DNA from 2 places in the Piscibacillus sp. B03 genome. Region 1 is predicted to be linked to the other one. Evidence: riboswitches for the same ligand, from Rfam matches in the RefSeq annotation. Region 1 holds a riboswitch; the other holds the start of a gene.
What was found. Region 1 has a riboswitch for S-adenosylmethionine ahead of metK (methionine adenosyltransferase). Riboswitches for the same ligand answer to the same signal wherever they lie in the genome.
Positions count from the first base shown of each region.

Region 2: another riboswitch for S-adenosylmethionine. It lies ahead of metX (homoserine O-acetyltransferase MetX); the one in region 1 lies ahead of metK (methionine adenosyltransferase).

Region 1 is NZ_JBQQCO010000014.1:10,343-20,177, forward strand. Features, by position in the region: gene ACTWQB_RS10480 (hypothetical protein) at 32-592, shown strand; gene asnB (asparagine synthase (glutamine-hydrolyzing)) at 621-2,531, opposite strand; gene ACTWQB_RS10490 (hypothetical protein) at 2,601-2,744, opposite strand; partial or broken gene ACTWQB_RS10495 (IS110 family transposase) at 2,915-3,340, opposite strand; gene metK (methionine adenosyltransferase) at 3,540-4,739, opposite strand; SAM riboswitch class I at 4,882-4,989, opposite strand; gene pckA (phosphoenolpyruvate carboxykinase (ATP)) at 5,356-6,936, shown strand; gene ACTWQB_RS10510 (YwbE family protein) at 7,152-7,349, opposite strand; gene ytkD (RNA deprotection pyrophosphohydrolase) at 7,560-8,033, opposite strand; gene ACTWQB_RS10520 (hypothetical protein) at 8,064-8,621, opposite strand; gene ACTWQB_RS10525 (DUF6612 family protein) at 8,750-9,493, shown strand; gene ACTWQB_RS10530 (hydrolase) at 9,541-9,835, opposite strand, start outside.
Region 2 is NZ_JBQQCO010000011.1:61,491-71,325, reverse strand. Features, by position in the region: gene ACTWQB_RS09205 (YckD family protein) at 89-436, shown strand; gene ACTWQB_RS09200 (DUF2164 domain-containing protein) at 617-856, opposite strand; gene ACTWQB_RS09195 (hypothetical protein) at 947-1,762, shown strand; gene ACTWQB_RS09190 (secondary thiamine-phosphate synthase enzyme YjbQ) at 1,798-2,196, opposite strand; gene ACTWQB_RS09185 (VOC family protein) at 2,196-2,624, opposite strand; gene ACTWQB_RS09180 (CynX/NimT family MFS transporter) at 2,784-3,977, shown strand; gene ACTWQB_RS09175 (putative RNA methyltransferase) at 3,991-4,809, shown strand; gene ACTWQB_RS09170 (hypothetical protein) at 4,812-5,546, shown strand; gene ACTWQB_RS09165 (DUF362 domain-containing protein) at 5,568-5,807, opposite strand; gene ACTWQB_RS09160 (hypothetical protein) at 6,267-6,410, shown strand; gene ACTWQB_RS09155 (VOC family protein) at 6,404-6,769, opposite strand; gene ACTWQB_RS09150 (MBL fold metallo-hydrolase) at 6,885-7,736, shown strand; SAM riboswitch class I at 7,857-7,968, shown strand; gene metX (homoserine O-acetyltransferase MetX) at 8,066-9,115, shown strand; gene ACTWQB_RS09140 (O-acetylhomoserine aminocarboxypropyltransferase/cysteine synthase family protein) at 9,138-9,835, shown strand, end outside.

The DNA.
Region 1 (9,835 bases):
TATGGTAAAATCAAAATCCGGCAGTGAGAGTATGAATAAAATAATCGGAATTAGTATATTAATCATAGGGATTGTTTTCGCTACATACATCATCTACAACCACCAACAGTTGCCGAATCAAAATGATGTTTTCGATATAACTAAAGACTGGTCGCCGCCAACTGAAGATGTTTTACTCGTTGAGAAGGTTAATGACGAGTGGCTAACGATTTTTAGGAATCAACATTCCATTATGATTGCAAAATTAGAGCAAAACTGGCTAGGAAATTGGGAACTTAGAAATGACGTTGGTCACGATAAAACCCTAGCTTCAATTAGTTACCCTAATCATGAGGAAAAGGACCTAGCGTGGAGTGCAAATGAGAGTGACCAGGATGAGTACTCCTATTATTTCGGGCAAATTTTAAATCCGAATTTAGCGGCAGTGGAAGTTGAAGTTCAGAGTAACGTATATGAAGATGCTAAACTTTTCACAACAAGTGAGAATACCTTCTTCTATAAAAAAGTAAATAAACCTATACATAGCCCCGTCAATATCAAAGGTATCACCGCATCAGGCGAAGTATTATATTCAACCAAAAACACCCACTAGATGCATGGCGCATCTAGTGGGTATCATTTTATGACGATAAGATTTCGACTTCAAAGCTTTGATCGTGAATGAGGTCTTCTTGTTTGTAGACGCCTTCGACAAAAATTTGATGCCATAGCATGAACATGAGTACTGTCCATATTTTTCGGCTGTAGTCGAGTTTTCCTTTGCAATGTTTTTCTAATAAGTTAAGGACATATAGTTTATTGATTAAATGATCAGTTTGGCTTTCTAAAATAAGATTACGAGCCCAGTCGTAAAGTTCATCTTTCAACCAGTGACGGATTGGAACTGGGAAACCTAATTTCTTACGGTTTAACACGTGATCGGGCACGATGCCTTGAACCGCTTCTCTTAAAATTGATTTCGTGGTGCCGTTCGCAATCTTATATTCAACCGGAATTTGGCTGGCCACTCTCATGACTTCATGATCTAAAAATGGAACGCGAAGCTCAAGTGAATGAGCCATCGTCATTCGGTCTGCCTTCAATAAAATATCCCCCCGCATCCACGTATGCATATCAATGTACTGCATTTGTGTAACAGGGTGTTCGTTCTTCACTTGTTGATAGAGTGGATTGGTAATGGTTTGATAAGGGAGCGACTCATTATAATTTTGTAGTAAGTACGCTTTTTCCGCTTCTTCAAACATTTTTGCATTACCGATGTATCGTTCTTGTAATGGTGTTGTGCCTCGTATTAAAAAGCTCTTCCCTTTAACTCCTTCAGGCAAAACCATTGCGACTCTTCCAAGTAAATGTTTCGCTGGCTTTGGAATAGAGTTAAAGACTTCTAACGATTGTGGTTCTCTATAAATATTATAACCACCAAACAACTCATCTGCGCCTTCGCCTGACAACACAACTGTCACGTGTTTGCTAGCTTCTCGACTTACAAAATAGAGAGGTACACAAGCAGGATCTGCTAAAGGATCGTCGGCATGCCAGATAATCTTTGGTAGACGAGAAACAAACTCTTCAGGTGTAATCGTATATGAAATGTTCTCAACACCTAATGCTTCTGCAGATTCTTTAGCGACATCGACTTCTGAGTAACCTTCTTGTTCAAACCCTACAGAAAAGGTTTTAAGATTAGGGTTAATTTCTTTTGCCAAAGCGACCATAATCGTAGAGTCAATTCCTCCTGATAAGAAAGAACCGACTGGAACATCACTACGCATGTGAACCTTCACCGAGTCTATTAACACGTCTTGAATATTAGAGATCAGTTGATTTTTCTCTATATGCTTAGGCTTGAATTCAACTTGATAATATTTTTCAAAAGTAGGGTCTTCACCTGGCTTCATGTGAAAGTAGTGACCAGGTTCGACTTTTTTAATATTTTCAGTAAGTGTGTATGGTTCTGGGACGAATTGATAACTTAGATAGTGTTGTAAACTATCAAGGTCTAATTCCTGATGGCTGTTCATGATTTCTAATAAGCTCTTTTTCTCTGATGCGAAGAATGTTCCTTGGTCATTTGTTGAGTAAAACAAAGGCTTAATCCCAAATGGATCGCGTGCTCCAAAAAGCTCTTGTTCTTGTTTATCCCAAATTAAAATGCCAAACATTCCTCTTAAACGTTTAAACGCCTCGCCGCGATATTTTTTAAATAACGCTAGGATGACTTCAGAATCCGATTCAGTAGAAAAATCATAGCCTTCTTCTAATAAATCTTTTCTTAATTCTACATAGTTATAAATCTCACCATTAAAGACCATCCAGTACCGTTGATCTTCGTAAGATAATGGCTGGTGGCCACTCTCTAAATCAATAATACTCAATCTCCTAAAACCAAACGATACACAAGAATCAACATAATACCCTTCATCATCAGGTCCACGGTGTGCAATCAGGTTATTCGCCTTAGCCATCCGTTGCTTGAGATGTTCATTGGGTTCAGATGCTTCATTCTTGATTAGTCCAATAAAACCGCACACAGACAACACTCCCTCAATAAATTAATTATTTCTTAGAATTTCGCCGTTTTTCTTTGATTTTTTATGGTTTTATTGCTTTTGAATCAAGTGGTGGCCACCAATTGATTCAAAATTAGGCTGAAATTGGTAGTTGAATGGCCATCCAACCACCCAAATTGGATATATATTCCAATTTAGTGGAATTTTTATAATCGCACGACTGGATCTCCACATTCACATGGCGGTAAACCTTCCCATGTCTCTCGGCGTCAATGCGCGTAAATTCCTTCGTTCAACCTATCCATGCGTGGCTGCCGGAAATGCTCCTTAAGTGGGTCATAGCCCTAATGGTTGTATATCGACCGGCTAATCCGTGCTTCAAATGTCCATTTATCATCAAAGCCTAACAAATTATGCATTTGGGCTTGAATAGAATTAAGATCTTCTTGAATGATATCGTGAAGCTTCATGCCTTCACGTAATTCAGCGTACACATCCTCAGGTAATGTTGGTTCATGATACCGACCGTCACGTACGATTTGCGCAATGAAGACCTCGTTCTTTTAAAAAGTAAGCTAAGTTTAGCCAATAATGACCCGTTGGTTCCATGCCCACAAGATAGAACGGTTTAATTCATGTGATAAGGATTCGATCCATTGGACGAATCCATTGAATCCCTCTAGTGTGTTATGGAATACGAATCGTTTGGTTAAATCGATTCCTCGATCATCAATAGCACGCGCAACGTGCTTGTGTTTGGCGATATCAACGCCGATAATAATTGTGTTTTCCGTGATTTGCATTAATCGTTTGTTTTGTGTAAAATCCATTTTGAGTCCTCCTTCGGTATTTTCGAGGTCATTGTTTCGTGACGTGACACTCTCTATACTACCAAGGAGGGCTTTTTTTGTGTAACTCCAAATAACCTCATCTAGGGTCAATTTTTCTTATTACAGGAATGCTCCTTATAAAGTCATTTTTGTTTTCATTATAAAGACGTTTATAAGGTAAGTTTTGTCACGATTTGTTTTAATTATTAATATATTTTTTTAATTCATCTACGCGATCAGTATATTCCCATGTAAAATCTTCATCATTTCGTCCAAAATGACCATAGGCAGCAGTCTTTTTATAGATTGGTCTTCTTAAATCTAACATTTTAATAATACCTGCTGGACGAAGGTCAAATGTTTCACGAATCGCTTCTACGATTTTAGCTTCTTTAACTTTTCCAGTACCAAATGTGTTTACTGAAATAGATACAGGTTGTGCAACACCAATAGCATAGGCTAGCTGCACTTCACATGCATCTGCTAAACCAGCTGCCACTATGTTTTTTGCCACGTAACGTGCCGCATAAGCAGCTGATCGGTCTACTTTCGTAGCATCCTTACCACTGAAGGCACCGCCACCGTGTCTAGCATATCCGCCGTACGTATCAACGATAATTTTACGACCTGTCAACCCAGCATCGCCTTGTGGCCCACCGATGACAAATCGACCTGTTGGGTTAATAAGGTACTTCGTTTTGTCATCAATTAAGTCAGACGGCACAACTGGTCGAATGACTTTTTCAATTAAATCATCATTAATTTGTTGTAATGTAATTTCAGGATGGTGTTGAGTTGAGATCACAATTGTATCCACTCGTTCAGGTTGTCCATCATCATCGTACTCTACTGTCACCTGAGTCTTACCATCGGGACGTAAGTAATCTAACTCACCAGACTTACGAACGTCACTTAAACGTTTCGAAAGCTTATGTGATAACGAGATTGGTAATGGCATCAGTTCCTCAGTTTCGTTAGACGCATAACCGAACATTAACCCTTGGTCACCTGCACCAATCGCTTCAATCTCTTCATCTGTCATGCTACCTTCACGCTTCTCGTATGCCTCGTTAACACCTTGTGCAATATCAGGTGATTGTTCGTCAATGGATGTCAGCACTGAGCATGTCTCAGCGTCGAAGCCATATTTAGCACGTGTGTAACCAATGTCTTTAATCGTTTCGCGAACGATTGCTGGAATGTCTACGTAAGTTGTCGTTGAGATTTCACCCGTTACTAATACTAAGCCCGTTGTGACTGTCGTTTCACAAGCCACCCTTGCATTTGGATCTTCCTTTAAAATTTCATCTAAAATTGCATCCGAGATTTGATCACAAATTTTATCCGGATGGCCTTCCGTTACGGATTCGGAAGTAAATAGTCGACGTTGATGTGTCATAAAATCGTTTCCTCCTCGATTTGGATCTTCAACGGCTCTCTTATGTGTGAAAAGCTATATTAACTTCATTGATATTTTACCCAAAACACAGAAAAAACCTTTCCACAATTATGAGGAAAGGTTCATTACGCATGGCCTTTCACTCTTATCGTTCAAGGGATCTTCCCCTTGCATCAGGTTAGCACCTGTCACATATGTGATGGTTGCTGAGTTTCATAGGGCCTGCACCCTCCACTGCTCTTGATAAGAGACGTACCGTTCTGATTTATCATAACTTGAAACCACACGAGTGTCAATGGATATTGACCCAACTTCACGCCCTCGCATAATTTATAAGACTTGGATTTTAATATTAATTTTTGTCATATTAAAGGGACAATAAATATAATTTTGCAGCCTTTAACACATAAAAGTTAAAAACAGTTCAAAAAACTATAATCTTATCACTATGACAGGCTTACATTTTAATTTATAATAAAGAACGGCATTAAGAAAAATTATGAAAAATTATTCAATTAGTATGGTTTATTAAAATAAATGTGTTATACTATTAATCAAATAAACTTATTAATTATGAATAATTTTGTATTGAAAAGGATGGTTAGGTGTGAAAACTATGAATGTTCAAGCGTCTGTATCTCAGCTTAATCAACATAAAAATAATCAGGCGAATTTACCAATCGCCAGTTTAGTAGAACGTATTTTATCTAGAGAAGAAGGTATGTTAACGTCAACTGGTGCTGTTCGTGCCACGACTGGAAAGTATACAGGACGTTCGCCAAAAGATAAATTTATTGTGGAAGATGAAGAAACAAAGGATAAAGTGGATTGGGGTTCAGTTAACCAACCAATCAGCGAAGATATTTTCTTAAATCTATTTAATAAGGTAACAGATTACTTATCTGAACGAGATGAGATCTTTACGTTTGATGGTTTTGCAGGTGCTGATGAAAAGTACCGCTTACCAATCCAAGTAGTAACTGAGTTTGCATGGCATAATCTATTTGCGAATCAGTTATTTATTCGTCCAACCGATGAAGAATTAGCTAACCACAATGCAGAGTTCACAGTAGTATCGGCTCCACACTTCAAAGCTAATCCTGAAGTAGACGGAACGAACTCTGAAGCATTTGTGATAGTATCATTCAAACACCGCATCGTGTTAATTGGTGGTACGGAGTATGCTGGAGAAATTAAGAAATCAATTTTCTCAGTTATGAACTATATGCTTCCAACGAAACAAGATGTTCTACCAATGCACTGCTCAGCGAATGTTGGTGGAGAAGGCGATGTGGCATTATTCTTCGGACTTTCCGGCACAGGTAAAACAACATTATCAGCTGATCCAAACCGTCGTTTAATCGGTGATGATGAGCATGCTTGGTCGCAAAACGGAATCTTCAACATTGAAGGTGGCTGTTATGCAAAATGTGTAAACCTTTCAGAAGAAAAAGAACCGCAGATTTACAATGCGATTCGCTTTGGCGCCGTTTTAGAAAACGTTGTCGTTGATGAAGAGTCACGCTTACCGGATTATGACGACACAAGCTTAACTGAAAATACACGTGCCGCTTATGCGATTGATCATATCGATAACATTATCGAGCCTAGCATTGCAGGTCACCCTAATACAATCGTATTCTTAACAGCTGACGCATTCGGAGTTTTACCTCCAATCAGTAAATTAACGAAAGAACAAGCGATGTATCACTTCTTAAGTGGTTACACAAGTAAATTAGCTGGTACAGAACGCGGTGTAACAGAGCCAGAAGCTACATTCTCAGCATGCTTCGGTTCACCATTCTTACCATTACCTGCAGCAGAATATGCGAAAATGTTAGGTGAGAAAATTGATGAGCATGATGCTCAAGTATTCTTAGTTAACACTGGCTGGACTGGTGGATCATATGGTGAAGGTAGCCGTATGAAACTTAGCTACACTCGTGCGATGGTTCAAGCAGCCCTAGAAGGTGAGTTAAACAACGTTGAAACAACACAAGATGAGTTCTTTGGCCTATCGATTCCAACACATTGCCCAGGCGTTCCAAGTGACGTCTTAAACCCTAAGAAAACTTGGAATGACAAAGATGCTTATGATGTGAAAGCTAAAGAATTAGCTAGCAAGTTCCATGATAACTTCAAAAAGTTCGACCACGTGACTGACGACATCCGTCAAGCAGGTCCGACATATAAATAATATTTAAAAAGACGTTCCAATTTTGGAGAAAACGTCAAATAACTAGATATATATCATACGGATAACACATTTTTGAAACTTAAATCTCCAAGTGGATTAAACCTAAGAAATGCCTATATAAAGGCATTTCTTTTTTTAGTAGATGTGTCTATTTTGTCAGTTTTAATGTTATCTTTACGTTTTAAAACAAAACCCATCCAATGAGTTGGATAGGGTTAATCAAGATGAATCTCCTTCACACGTCCGACATCGCCTGATGTTAATCGGACTTTGATGCCGTGTGGATGATGAGGGCTATTGGTTAAAATTTCGCCGACTATACCGTTGGTTAAGCGACCTGAACTCTGATCACGTTTTAGAACAATGGATACAGACTGACCGGGCTTAATGGATGGTCGTTTGGTTGGATCCATGGAAGCACCTCCTTTTCACTAGTATAGCATAGGATGGGGGAAGGGACTTAATCGCTCGTGATGCTGATCCTATCAATCCATTGTCGCTGTGCCTAAGGATAATGTCGGTAAAATCAATGAATTCGATGTTTTTCTGAGGTAGTTTTATAAAACATAAGCAACATTATTTGAATCAGTGAGCAAATAAAAAACACCCGATTTGCTCGAGTGCTATGTCAAAAACCGTTCTTCTACTATTTTCATTGCTTTTACTAAAACTTGATCCTTCATCATAAAGCTAAAGCGTCGGTCTCGCTTTATATTTTTCGGTAAATCGTCCATTAAGACCGGGCCTTCTGTTTCGTAATAGTGTGCTTCATCCTCTAAAACATCAACATCAGCGAAATAGATGTTTTTAATAATATCTCCACCTTTTCCATCGACATAATATTGTCCGATGAAATAAAGCTCTGAAACTAAACCACCCGTCTCTTCTTTGACTTCACGGATGGCGGCCTCTTCAGATATTTCCCCTTCTTCAACCTTGCCCCCAGGGAACTCAATGCCTCGATCTGAGTGCTTTGTTAAAAGCCATTGATTTTGATAACGTGTGATGACCCACACATGCTTTGGTTGTTTTGAAAATGCTTCTCTTCCGATTACTAATTTTACTGTATTGTTGTAATAGTCTTTGAATACTTCCACGCGTCGGTTACATTCCTTTATGTTTGAGAATTATTGGTATTGTACATTTATTATATACGGTTCTCCATTCTCATTCAATTTTAGATCAATGACAATACGATAATTCCCATAAAAGTCCGACTCATTATCTTGAGTAATGCGGTACGTTTCGTCGTCTAGTTGTTCTTTGTTAAAATCTTGATCCGAATCAAACCATGGTGGCGTGTCCATTCCTTTAAGATATAAGGTTTGCCCTTCTTCATAATAAATTTCATCTACAAAATAATCTACTACTTTACGCTCTGCGATTTGATCAAAGCTAGACTTGTATTCTTCTAGTGATTGATAGTTTAACACTTTCCACTGATCATCCGTTTCTTGAACAAGTTGGTCCATAAACTGGTTAAGGACCTGATTAATATCTTCATTTGATAGTTCAGCTTGTTCACTCGTCCAATCAGCTTGTCCTGTCACTTTTGAAGATACAACATGCTTTGAAAAATCTTCGGAATTATAAGAACTAGATTCTGCATTTATATCAGATAGAGAATATGGTATTGTTATTAGAATAAGTGCTGTTAATGCGATTAAGTAAGTAATTTTTTTCATGATGCCTTCCCACCTTTTCTATTAATTTAACTCTCATAAATACTATTCCTCATACGAATAATATATAAACACTATTTATAATAATTACTAAAAATAGAACTTAAGAACTAACTTTAGGGGGAACAAAAATGAAGAAATTTGTAGTAATGGTTGCAGTTATTTTACTTTTACTGGCTGGATGTTCGGATGATGAACAACAGACATCAAGTGATAACGCAACGGAAGTATTTGAGAAAATATCTAATAATCTTGAAGAGGTTCAGGACTATTCGATGAATTATTCACTCAATCAAGAAGTTGTCGTACCAGAAATCAATGAACCAATCATTGTGGAACAAGAGGAGTCTACTTACATAGAAATGGATCCTTTTCAATTTTTAACAGAAGTTAAAGCGACTGGCTTGGATTTATCAATCGTTTATAAAGATGAACAATTATACTCGCTTCAACAAGATGATTCGTTGCAACCTATTTCTGATGAAAATATTAGTCAGTTACCAGAGTTAATAGAAAAACAACGTCATCTACCTGTTTTAATAGAATTATTTCAAACGATGGAAGATCAATTTGAGTTAAAAAAAGGTGATGAATACGCTACATTGGTGATGAACGGTGAAGGTGAGGACTTTCAATCATACGTTAAAAACCAATTAGAAACAGCAACATTCGGAGGCTCTGAGTTACCAATAAAAGAGGCTCAGCTTGATGTTAAAGAAGTGAAGGTTGAAATCGTAATTAACCAAGATACTTATGAAGTTGTCTCAATTAATACTAGTTTTAGTAGTGAACAAAATGAAACCTCAATTAGCCAAGAAATTAAACGTGATTATACAGACTATAATCAACAAGCAAAAGAAATACCTGAAGAATAAAGAAAGACACCCATTTGGATTTTCTGAATGGGTGTCGTTTTTTGGAATTAATCAAGCTTATTTAATTCATCATAGAAAGGCATTTGTTCGACGTGCTGTTTGGCTGCCTCATCACCAAGGTCATGAATCATTTTGTACGCTTTAAGCAAACATTGATCGTAAGCATCATTGTCTTCATCACGGTGATACTCCTTAAACGGCATATGCGATCGCCAAAACGTACCTAGATCGGCATGTTCCATATCCTCAAACAATTCTCTCAATGCAATAATTTGTTCAGGCGTCCCATATAAAACGAATTCATCGTTATTCCCTGCCTTTAATTCAGATATCTCGCGTGAT
Region 2 (9,835 bases), on a different contig from region 1:
TTTTTTTTGTTACAAAAATGTAATGGATAAATAAGTTAGGGTTGAACATGTTAACAAATGTAAATTTATTAAAAAGGAGATTGTTATTATGAAAAAACTATGGTTGAGTCTTATCACAGTAACGGTATTAGCTATTGGCCTATTTGGTGTTGCTTCAGCTGAACCTGAATCGACTGAAAATGTTGAATTAACGGATGATCAAAAAGAGGAAATGGCCTCTCTTCAGAAAGAAGTGTTAGAAAAAGAGAAGCAGGTTATTCAAAAGTACGTGGAGTACGGTGTGATTTCCAAAGATAAAGGGGATAAGGTCATTAGTCATCTAGAGAAGCATTTTGAAAAGCTTGAGGCGAATGGATATGTACCTATGTGGGATAAAAAGCATAAGAAAACCCACGGAGATGATGAAGATCAAGGTAATGAGGGTTCTGAGGAGTAAATTAATCCTATAAATACGGCAAGTATTTTGTGTTTATCGTTAACTTTTTTAAGAATTACGTCAAATTTTTCGAGATTATCGTCAACTTTTTGGATTTTAAAGTCAAGTTTCTTTAATTTTACGTTAACTTTCTGTAAATCATAAACGCGGAACACGCGGTTACCAGGTGTTCCGTGTTTTTTACTTTATCGGCCGTTCCAATGACATGAGGTCTTCATCTAAGTTCATCATCTTTTGTTCAACGAGATTCTTAGCATCTTCTACACCTTTGTTATAAAAATGTGAACCTAATTCCTCCGACATAAATTCAAGGAATCGTTCCGCTGCAATTTCACCTAACTCTTCTCCACGTTCTTCATAAAAGTAAGTCTGGATTTGTTCAATTATAAGTCGTTTTTGTTCAGGTTTAAAATTAAACATAGAATTCCTCCCGCTTGAAATCCTTTAATGAGCAGTATATCATGATATGCTATGATTGGATGGTAAAGTTAATTAAAAGTGGGTGTTGTTTTGAGTTTCTTTAAATTATCATTAGCTGAGCTATCAGAGCTGTTTTTAATAGCTGTGGTGCTAGTTCTAATTATGACAGGTATCAAATACATAACCAAGTGGCGACAGCTTGATCGTACTGTCTTGATGTTGTTTGTCATGACGACTGCTTCCTTCTTATTTCTAAGTAGTTTTGACAGTTATACGTTTAGTGCCCTTTGGCGAGGGTTTTTAGTTCTAACGTTCATTTCTGTGGTCTTAAATTACTTTTTCAATATGGCAGTTGAAAGTAAATTGATTGAGAAAGAAAAACAGATTGATTGGCGTGAAGGAAAGAGACTCTCCAAAGGGGCGTTAATTGGTGGAGGATTGTTACTCGTTGGGTTCATCGTGTTTACAATTTGGTATACTCAGCCGCAACAGTTCGACAAAACAGTAGAAGGTGTACATTTTCAATTAGGGAACCTTGAGGCTGAAGAGTTAGTGGAAGTCGAGATCGATGGTGAAATAACTCGTACAATAGCTGGTGGAGCATTGTTTGAAGGTAAGTATACGGTAGAAGGGACTAAAATCGAACTTCCTGGTGAAGAGAATGTTGAAGCTTACATTGATTATAGAAAAAGTAACGGACAGTATGGTACGTTTTTCTACTACGATTCAGACATCGGTTCACCGGGGCAAATTTTCATCAGGGATGATTTTGAACAGTTTGTAATCACGCGTTATCAAGATCATTCTTGGTCGAGTGAGGATGGTTGGATCATTTCTGCCCCTGCTCAAGGTCGAGAGGAAGCTTTGGATTTAGCGAGAGAATTAACAGGTTATGAGTTAGAATAGACAAAACGCTTGGGGAAGGACCTAATCCCAAGCGTTTATTTCATTATTTTGGCGTAAAAATGTCTATTTCTTGGCCCGTCGAATTCACAGAAATAAATACCTTGCCATGTCCCAAGAATGAGTTTTCCATTTTCAATAATGACATGTTGGGAAGCGCCAACCGTGCTGGCCTTCATATGGGCTGCCGTGTTTCCTTCCATATGAAGGTCTAACTCTTGGTTCCAAGGGAAGACTTCATCAAAACGTCTTAGCATATCTGTTTTTACATCTGGGTCGGCATTTTCATTAATCGTAATTCCGCCTGTCGTGTGAGCGCAATAAACAATGACTGCTCCATCTTTGACACCTAGTTCATCGACAAATTGCTGGATTTCATGCGTGACATCAATCATTTGGTCGTGTTTGTCTGTTTGAAGATTAAACTTTTTAAGCATTATGATTCACCTCTTTGATTTGGATAATCACAGTATTCAACAATTGTTCCCCCTGTATCTGCAGGGTTTAAATAAATGAGACGCCTACCATGTTTGTTTATGCGTCTTGTTTCTTCCATTACCCTGATTCCTTGTCCTTTTAACTCATCAATGGCTAGATTTAAATCGTCTACTCGGTAGGCAATGTGGTGGACGCCTTTACCTTTTTGTTTAATAAAACGAGCAATCGGTGATGTTGTGTTATTGGTTGGTGCTAATAGTTCTGTTATAGTGCCATTCACATCCATCATGGCAATTTCGCTTTCCACACCAGGTTTCTCACTACGATATCGATCAACTAAAGTTGCACCGAGTACGTTTTTATAAAATTTAATACTGTCATCTAATTGTCTGACAGCGACACCAATATGGTCTAAGGTTTTATTCAAAGCCTTCACTCCCTCACCATGTTAAGTTTAATGTAACAACATTTTATAAAAGAACTCAAATTATATTGTCTCAGAATAAAAGATCAACGTTTCCAATAAAATCTAAATGTAAGTTCTTGTGATAAACTAATGACAAGAGATTAGAACGAGGGGAAACCTATGGTACTATATAATCAAAAACTTAAAAATGCGATATTAATAGCTGGTATTGTCTTTGTGGCGTTTAATTTAAGACCGTCAATCACGGCGGTAGGACCAGTCATCAGTGACATTCGCATGGACACTGGAATGTCTAACGGGGTAGCAGGTTTACTGACTACCGTACCTTTACTTGCCTTTGCTTTATTATCCCCATTAGCCCCGAAAATTGCTCAGCGTTTTGGTAATGAGTGGACGGTTTTTATGGGGTTAATTTTATTAGGCATTGGTATTACGATTAGGCCGACCACCATCGTTGGGCTTTTATTTTTCGGTACTTTATTAGTTGGTGCTGGGATTGCGGTTTGTAACGTGTTATTACCTGGCATTGTTAAAAATACGTTTGTAAAAGTCGGGTTAATTACAGGTGCTTATACGTTATCAATGAACTTTATGGCGAGCTTAGGTTCGGGCATTAGTGTGCCACTAGCGCACGGACTTAATCTTGGGTGGAAGAAAGGGCTGTTGTTCTGGGGGATTTTTACCGTCATTGCGTTAGTGGCTTGGATTCCTCAGCTTCGTAAAAAGGAACAAACCGATCAAGTGGTTAAACCGAACCCGGCAAAAGGGTCTTTATTAAAGTCTAAAATCGCCTGGCAGGTTACGTTATTCATGGGGCTTCAATCGTTTTTATTTTACTGTTTAATTGCTTGGTTACCAGAGATTCTGGTTAGTCGTGGACTTGATATTTCAACGGCTGGCTGGATGGTGTCTATCATGCAAATTGCGGGGCTTCCGACTGCGTTCTTAGCCCCGTATTTAGCCGACCGTTACCCAAATCAACGTGGAATTATTATTGTGCTAAGTACATCCTATATATTAGGGCTACTTTTATTACTGTTTGGAAGCAATATTTTTGTACTATCTCTTAGCATTTTGTTTGCAGGTGCATCTCAAGGGGCTAGCATTGCCTTATCGTTAGCGTTGTTGAGCTTGCGAGCAAGAGATGCCAAGCAAGCGGCTAATTTATCTGGTATGGCGCAATCAATTGGCTATTTATTAGCAGCGATTGGTCCATTTACGGTAGGGGTCATTTTCGACCTATTTAGTTCATGGACACCATCATTAGTTTTGTTTATTATCATTGCAACGGCTATGTTTATAGCGGGGCTCGGTGCAGGAAAAGATCGCTACGTAACACCAGAAGAGTCATAATGGAGTGTTTAAAATGAAAAAAATAGATCGCTTTAAATCCTATATGAAGGAGCATGAAAATTTATTAAGCTGTCCGATTTGCGGAGACTCAATGGATGTACAAGATCATCACGTGTTATGTCGTCAAAACCACTCTTTTGACATTGCGAAAAAGGGATATGTCAATATGATGACGCAACCTGTGCATACCAAGTATGATAAGGAGCTGTTTGAAGCGCGATATCAAATGATTCAGCATGGCCTGTACAAGCCATTGCATGAAAAAGTCGCTGAAATAGTAGGTGAGCGCCAGTCCGTAATCGATTTAGGGTGCGGAGAAGGCTCTCACTTGACTGACATCACGAGGTTGACTGAGCGACAGACAATTAAAGCAGGACTTGATATAGCAAAAGAGGGAGTTATGACGGCTGCTAAGTATCACCAAGATACAATCTGGTGTGTTGGTGATTTAGCAAAGGTTCCGTTTAAACAGGCAAGCTTTGATGTGGTGCTGAATATATTATCACCAGCCAATTATCAGGAGTTTAAACGATTGTTATCAGATGATGGAATCGTTATTAAAGTCATTCCGAATAGCGGGTATTTGAAAGAACTGAGGGAGGCTTTCTACGATGGTGATGACTTTGATAACCAAGATACGAAGGACCGTTTTAAAGAGAGCATGCATGAGATTGATGAGTACCGAGTGACTTATCAGAAACCATTATCATCTGAACTACTCCCGTTGTTATTAAAAATGACGCCATTAACATGGAATATAGAGGAACCAGTTGAACTTGATATAACAGAAGTAACAGTGGATCTAGACGTTTTAGTTGGCAAAGGGGAATAATCGTGAAACAAATTTATGCATATGAAGATGTGAGTGATTATCAGAAATACGAGAATGTGACAAAGAAGCTGATTGAGCAACTAAGGCCATATCAATCTAAGTTACAAGCGGACTCTCTATTAAATGATTTACCAAAAGGGATTGTCTGGACAACTTCAGAGCTTGCGACAACAACTTTTTCGCAAATTCCCATTCCAGCTTTTACGAACAGAGATTTAATATACATCTCGCCAGATTTAGATGAGTGGAAACAGCTTTTCTTAAAGCAATTAGAAGGTCAGGATTTACCGGGAATTCGTCATTATTATGAAACCATATCAGCCAAGCATGTGTTGGCGATTTTAGCACATGAATTAACACATCATATCGATCTATTTCCGGATGAGTTTGATGACGAGCGACATGATAGTATTTGGTTTGAAGAGGGGATGTGCGAGTATTTGCCCCGAAAGTATTTATTCACTGATGAAGAGTTCAAACAATTTGTAAACATTGAACGTAAACTAGTGGAAGTTTTTGAGAATCGATATGGGGGTCATTCCTTGGATGATTTCGGTGCTAAATCATATGAGGGAAGTTTAACGAGTATAATGTATGATTATTGGCGCAGCTTTTTAGCCGTTAAGCAATTAGTCGATCAACACAACGGAAAAGTGAGGGCTGTGCTTGATCAATACAATGAATGGCATCAATCTGGGAGACAAATGCCATTGAAGGAGTATTTTTCAATAAAATAAAAAAAGCCGCCTAGTAGCGGCTTATTTATTTCCAAAAAACTCTTCTGCTTCTTTTAGAAATTTTTCTTCCCCAGGCATGAGCTCAAAATCTTCCACGATGGCTGCAACTGGACATACAGATACACACGCACCGCAGTTGATACATACATCAGGGTCTATGTAAAATTGATCCTTGCCTTCTTCGATGCAATCCACAGGGCACACTTCAACGCACTCTGCTGCTTTTTCCGATTGGCAAGGACTTGTAATGACAAACGCCATAGTTGTTCCTCCTTTTTTACCTTCACTTACAACGATAATCATTTGATGAAGGTCTTGTCAAAGGATTAAACTATGGTAATTCGTACATTTTTGTTAACCACCTGACATCCGCACGGTTAAAATCTATAAAAATTAATATTATAAAACAAGCAGTTAATAGAATTGTTAGTCTCAGAATAACTGTTCAATTTGGTAGGGTGAAAGGTGTATTCCCTGAGTGATGAGTATCGCTAACCGTATCCTCCAACATGGCCCATTCATGATCCCTCTCATTTTCGTGAAATTAGTTGGTCCTAACACTGGAGCTATGAAAAAAGATCCTTTCACTGAGCTAACAACTGCTTATTCAAAGGGGCTTAACAATATGTTTAGCCCTTTTGTTTTACATAAATAACACTTACAATCTAGAAAATTTTGTAATATAATACTATTAAGCTTGTTGATAAGAGGTGTTTCAGAATGAATAAAAAACAAAGGGAACCTAAAGATCGTAAGGACCGTTCTGGCTATGTAGATGCAATTTTGGCAATCCCAGAATTATTTATAATTCCATTTCGTTTTTTAATCCGTGGAGTTGTTAGTTTTTTTAAGTCTCTCTATTGACACACCATTAAAAAATTGCCATCTAAATCTTTAAAAACAAAAAATTGATCAAATTGAACGTCGGTAACTAATTCCACCCCATTTTCCTTCATAAATGAATATGACTCATGGATATCATCTGTAGCAAACTGGATTACGGGAGCTTTTAGAGTTGGTAATAAGTCACCTTCTTCACGCCATGCAGGCATGGAGTCTAGTATTATTCCTGTTCCTTCAGTTTTTGCCACGAACAAGTGCCCTTGATGAAATTCGCCTTCACTTAATCCAAGATATTTAGAATACCATTCTTGTGCCTGTACAACGTCATTTACTGGGATAAACACCACATTCACTTTATTTTTTATAGGACTTTTAATCATTTTAATTCCTCCTTCAGTAATACTTCATTCTACATAAATACAATTTTTTCCTTGTTATAATACTTAAATAAAATTCGTTCATACTAAAGTGTAGGATTAAAAGGAGGTTATCAGCATGGATCAAGACATGAATTACGGAGAAGATTATAAGTTCATCCCCGCTACGTCCATTTCGAGTGGTGCTGGTATGCAATTGCTACCAGATGTATATTGTCATACGATTCAAATTGTGAATATCGCATTAGTTGGTGAACAAGAACATTTTGTATTAGTGGATGCAGGTATGCCACACTCATCAGACGGTATTATAAACATTGTAGAGGAACGTTTCGGTGATAATGCTAAGCCAGAGACGATTGTGTTGACGCACGGACATTTTGATCATGTTGGAGCAATAATCGAGCTTGTTGAACATTGGGATATTCCAGTATATGCACACCGGTTAGAAATCCCGTACTTAACGGGAAGACAGAGGTATCCTGAACCTGACTCAACGGTTGAAGGTGGAATGGTCGCTAAGATGTCGCCGTTTTTTCCAAATGAACCAATTAATCTAGGGGACCATGTTCAGCCATTGCCTAATGATGGGACAGTTCCTTTTATGGATGGTTTCAATTGGGTACACACACCGGGCCATACCCCTGGGCATGTGTCATTTTTTAGAGATGAAGATGGAGCACTTATTGTAGGGGATGCGTTTGTGACAGTTAAACAGGAAAACTTATTTGATGTTATGACACAAGATAAAGAGATTAGTGGGCCTCCAAGGTATTTAACAACGGATTGGAAAGCTGCCAAGGAGTCGGTTCGTAAACTTTCGCAGCTTCACCCTACTATTGCTGTGACAGGGCACGGTGCTCCTATGGTTGGTGAAGAGTTAACAAATAACTTGAACAAGCTTGTTCGTGAATTCGATCAAATAGCAAAACCTGACCATGGAAAATATGTGGATCCTGATGTTCATTAATCATTATTTTATTGTCATATAGAAATTGTCCTCGACATAATATTTTGTATATCTATTGTTGACAAGAATATGTTACCGTGCTAAGATATCAATTAATTCAAAATTAAATAAAATTTTCAACTCTTATCTAGAGTGGCTGAGGGACTGGCCCGACGACGCCCGGCAACCTTCAAACAACGGTTTGAAAGGTGCTAATTCCTGCAAAGCAAATGTGTGCTTTGAGAGATGAGAGGGACCATTATATTAAGGTGTCGTATATACTGGCCTCTCTGCTCAAAGCAGGGAGGCTTTTTTAGTTGATTAAAAATGTTACGGAAGGAGGGATGGTGATGGGAAATTTGATCTCATACCAAACAGATACTATTTCCATTCCCAATTTTAGTTTAGAAAGTGGAGAGCATTTTGAGGAAGTGCAATTAGCCTATGAACGCTGTGGGCCTGAGGAGGCGCCAGTAATTTTAATTTGCCACGCGCTGACAGGAAATCAATACGCAGTTGGTACAGATTCAGAGCCAGGTTGGTGGCGAGGGTTAGTTCAAGAAGGTGGCTACATCGATTTAAGAGCTTATCAAGTTATAACGTTTAACGTTTTAGGAGGTTGCGATGGGTCCACGGGGCCGGGTTCAATTGGGCCAAATGGTGAATCATACCAGGAACATTTTCCAAAATTAACGGTTCGTGATTTGGTTGAAGTCCAGTTCGTGGCATTAAACATGTTAGGAATTAATCATTTGAAGGCTGTTATTGGAGGGTCACTTGGAGGGATGCAGGTTCTAGAATGGGGTCTGATGTATCCAGATTTCATGGATGCGATTTTCCCAATTGCAGTTACTCCGACATTTAGTGATTATGCGATTGCGTTTAACTATATTGCTAAGCAGGCGATTGTTTATGATTTGCAAGATGGTGATCATCCGGAAAAAGGTTTGAGCTTAGCTCGAATGGTTGGCATGGTTACGTATCGTTCGCACGACTTGTTTAGTAAGCGTTTTGCAAGAAGTGAAATTGATGGGGACTTTGATGTTGAATCTTACTTGAATCATCAAGGCGAGAAACTAGCGAAGCGATTTAATCCATATAGCTATATAAGGTTACTGGAAGTCATGAATAGCCATGATATTGCTCGGAATCGTGGTAGTTATCAGGGAGTAATTCAAAAGTATCGAGCTCCGGTATTCGCGTTAGGGTTTAATAACGATTTGTTGTACCCAGCAAGCGAACTCAATAGGTTTGTAACAGACATTCAAGATGCTGGAGGATATGCTGAATTTCTAGAAGTTAAAACGATTTTTGGGCACGATGGGTTTTTAGTGGAGTTTGAAAAGTGGGGCCCATTTATTCAAGAGAAATTATCATCATTAACGGCAAAGGCCGTTTAAATACAAAAAGGGAGCGATTATAATGAGCGAGAAAAATTACAGATTAGAAACAGTGAGTATTCATGGAGGATTAGAGGCAGACCCAGCAACAGGTTCACGTGCTTTACCAATTTACCAAACCAATTCTTATAAGTTTAATGATACTGAGCATGCAGCTGATTTATTCGCTTTAAAAGAGCAAGGCTTTATTTACACGCGTATAGGAAATCCAACGGTAGGCGCATTAGAGGAGCGAGTTGCTCAGTTAGAAGGTGGAATTGGAGCGTTAGCATTATCAAGTGGAATGGCGGCGATTTCTACAGCCATTTTCAATATTGCAGAAGTTGGTGATGAAATCGTATCAGCGTCAACACTATATGGTGGTACGTACAATCTATTCTCAACAACATTACCGAAGCACGGGATAACAACGCATTTTGTTGATCCAAAAGATCCTGAGAATTTCAAGGAAGCGATCACACCTAAGACGAAAGCTATTTTCGCTGAAACGATTGGAAATCCAGGTCTGACAGTGCTAGATATAGAACGTGTAGCAGAAATTGCACATGAAGCAGGATTGCCATTAATTATCGATAATACATTTGCAACGCCATATTTATGCCGTCCCATCGACTTCGGAGCAGATATTGTCGTACACTCCGCAACGAAGTGGTTAGGTGGGAACGGTACAACATTAGGTGGCATCATTGTTGATGGAGGCAAGTTTAATTGGAACACAGA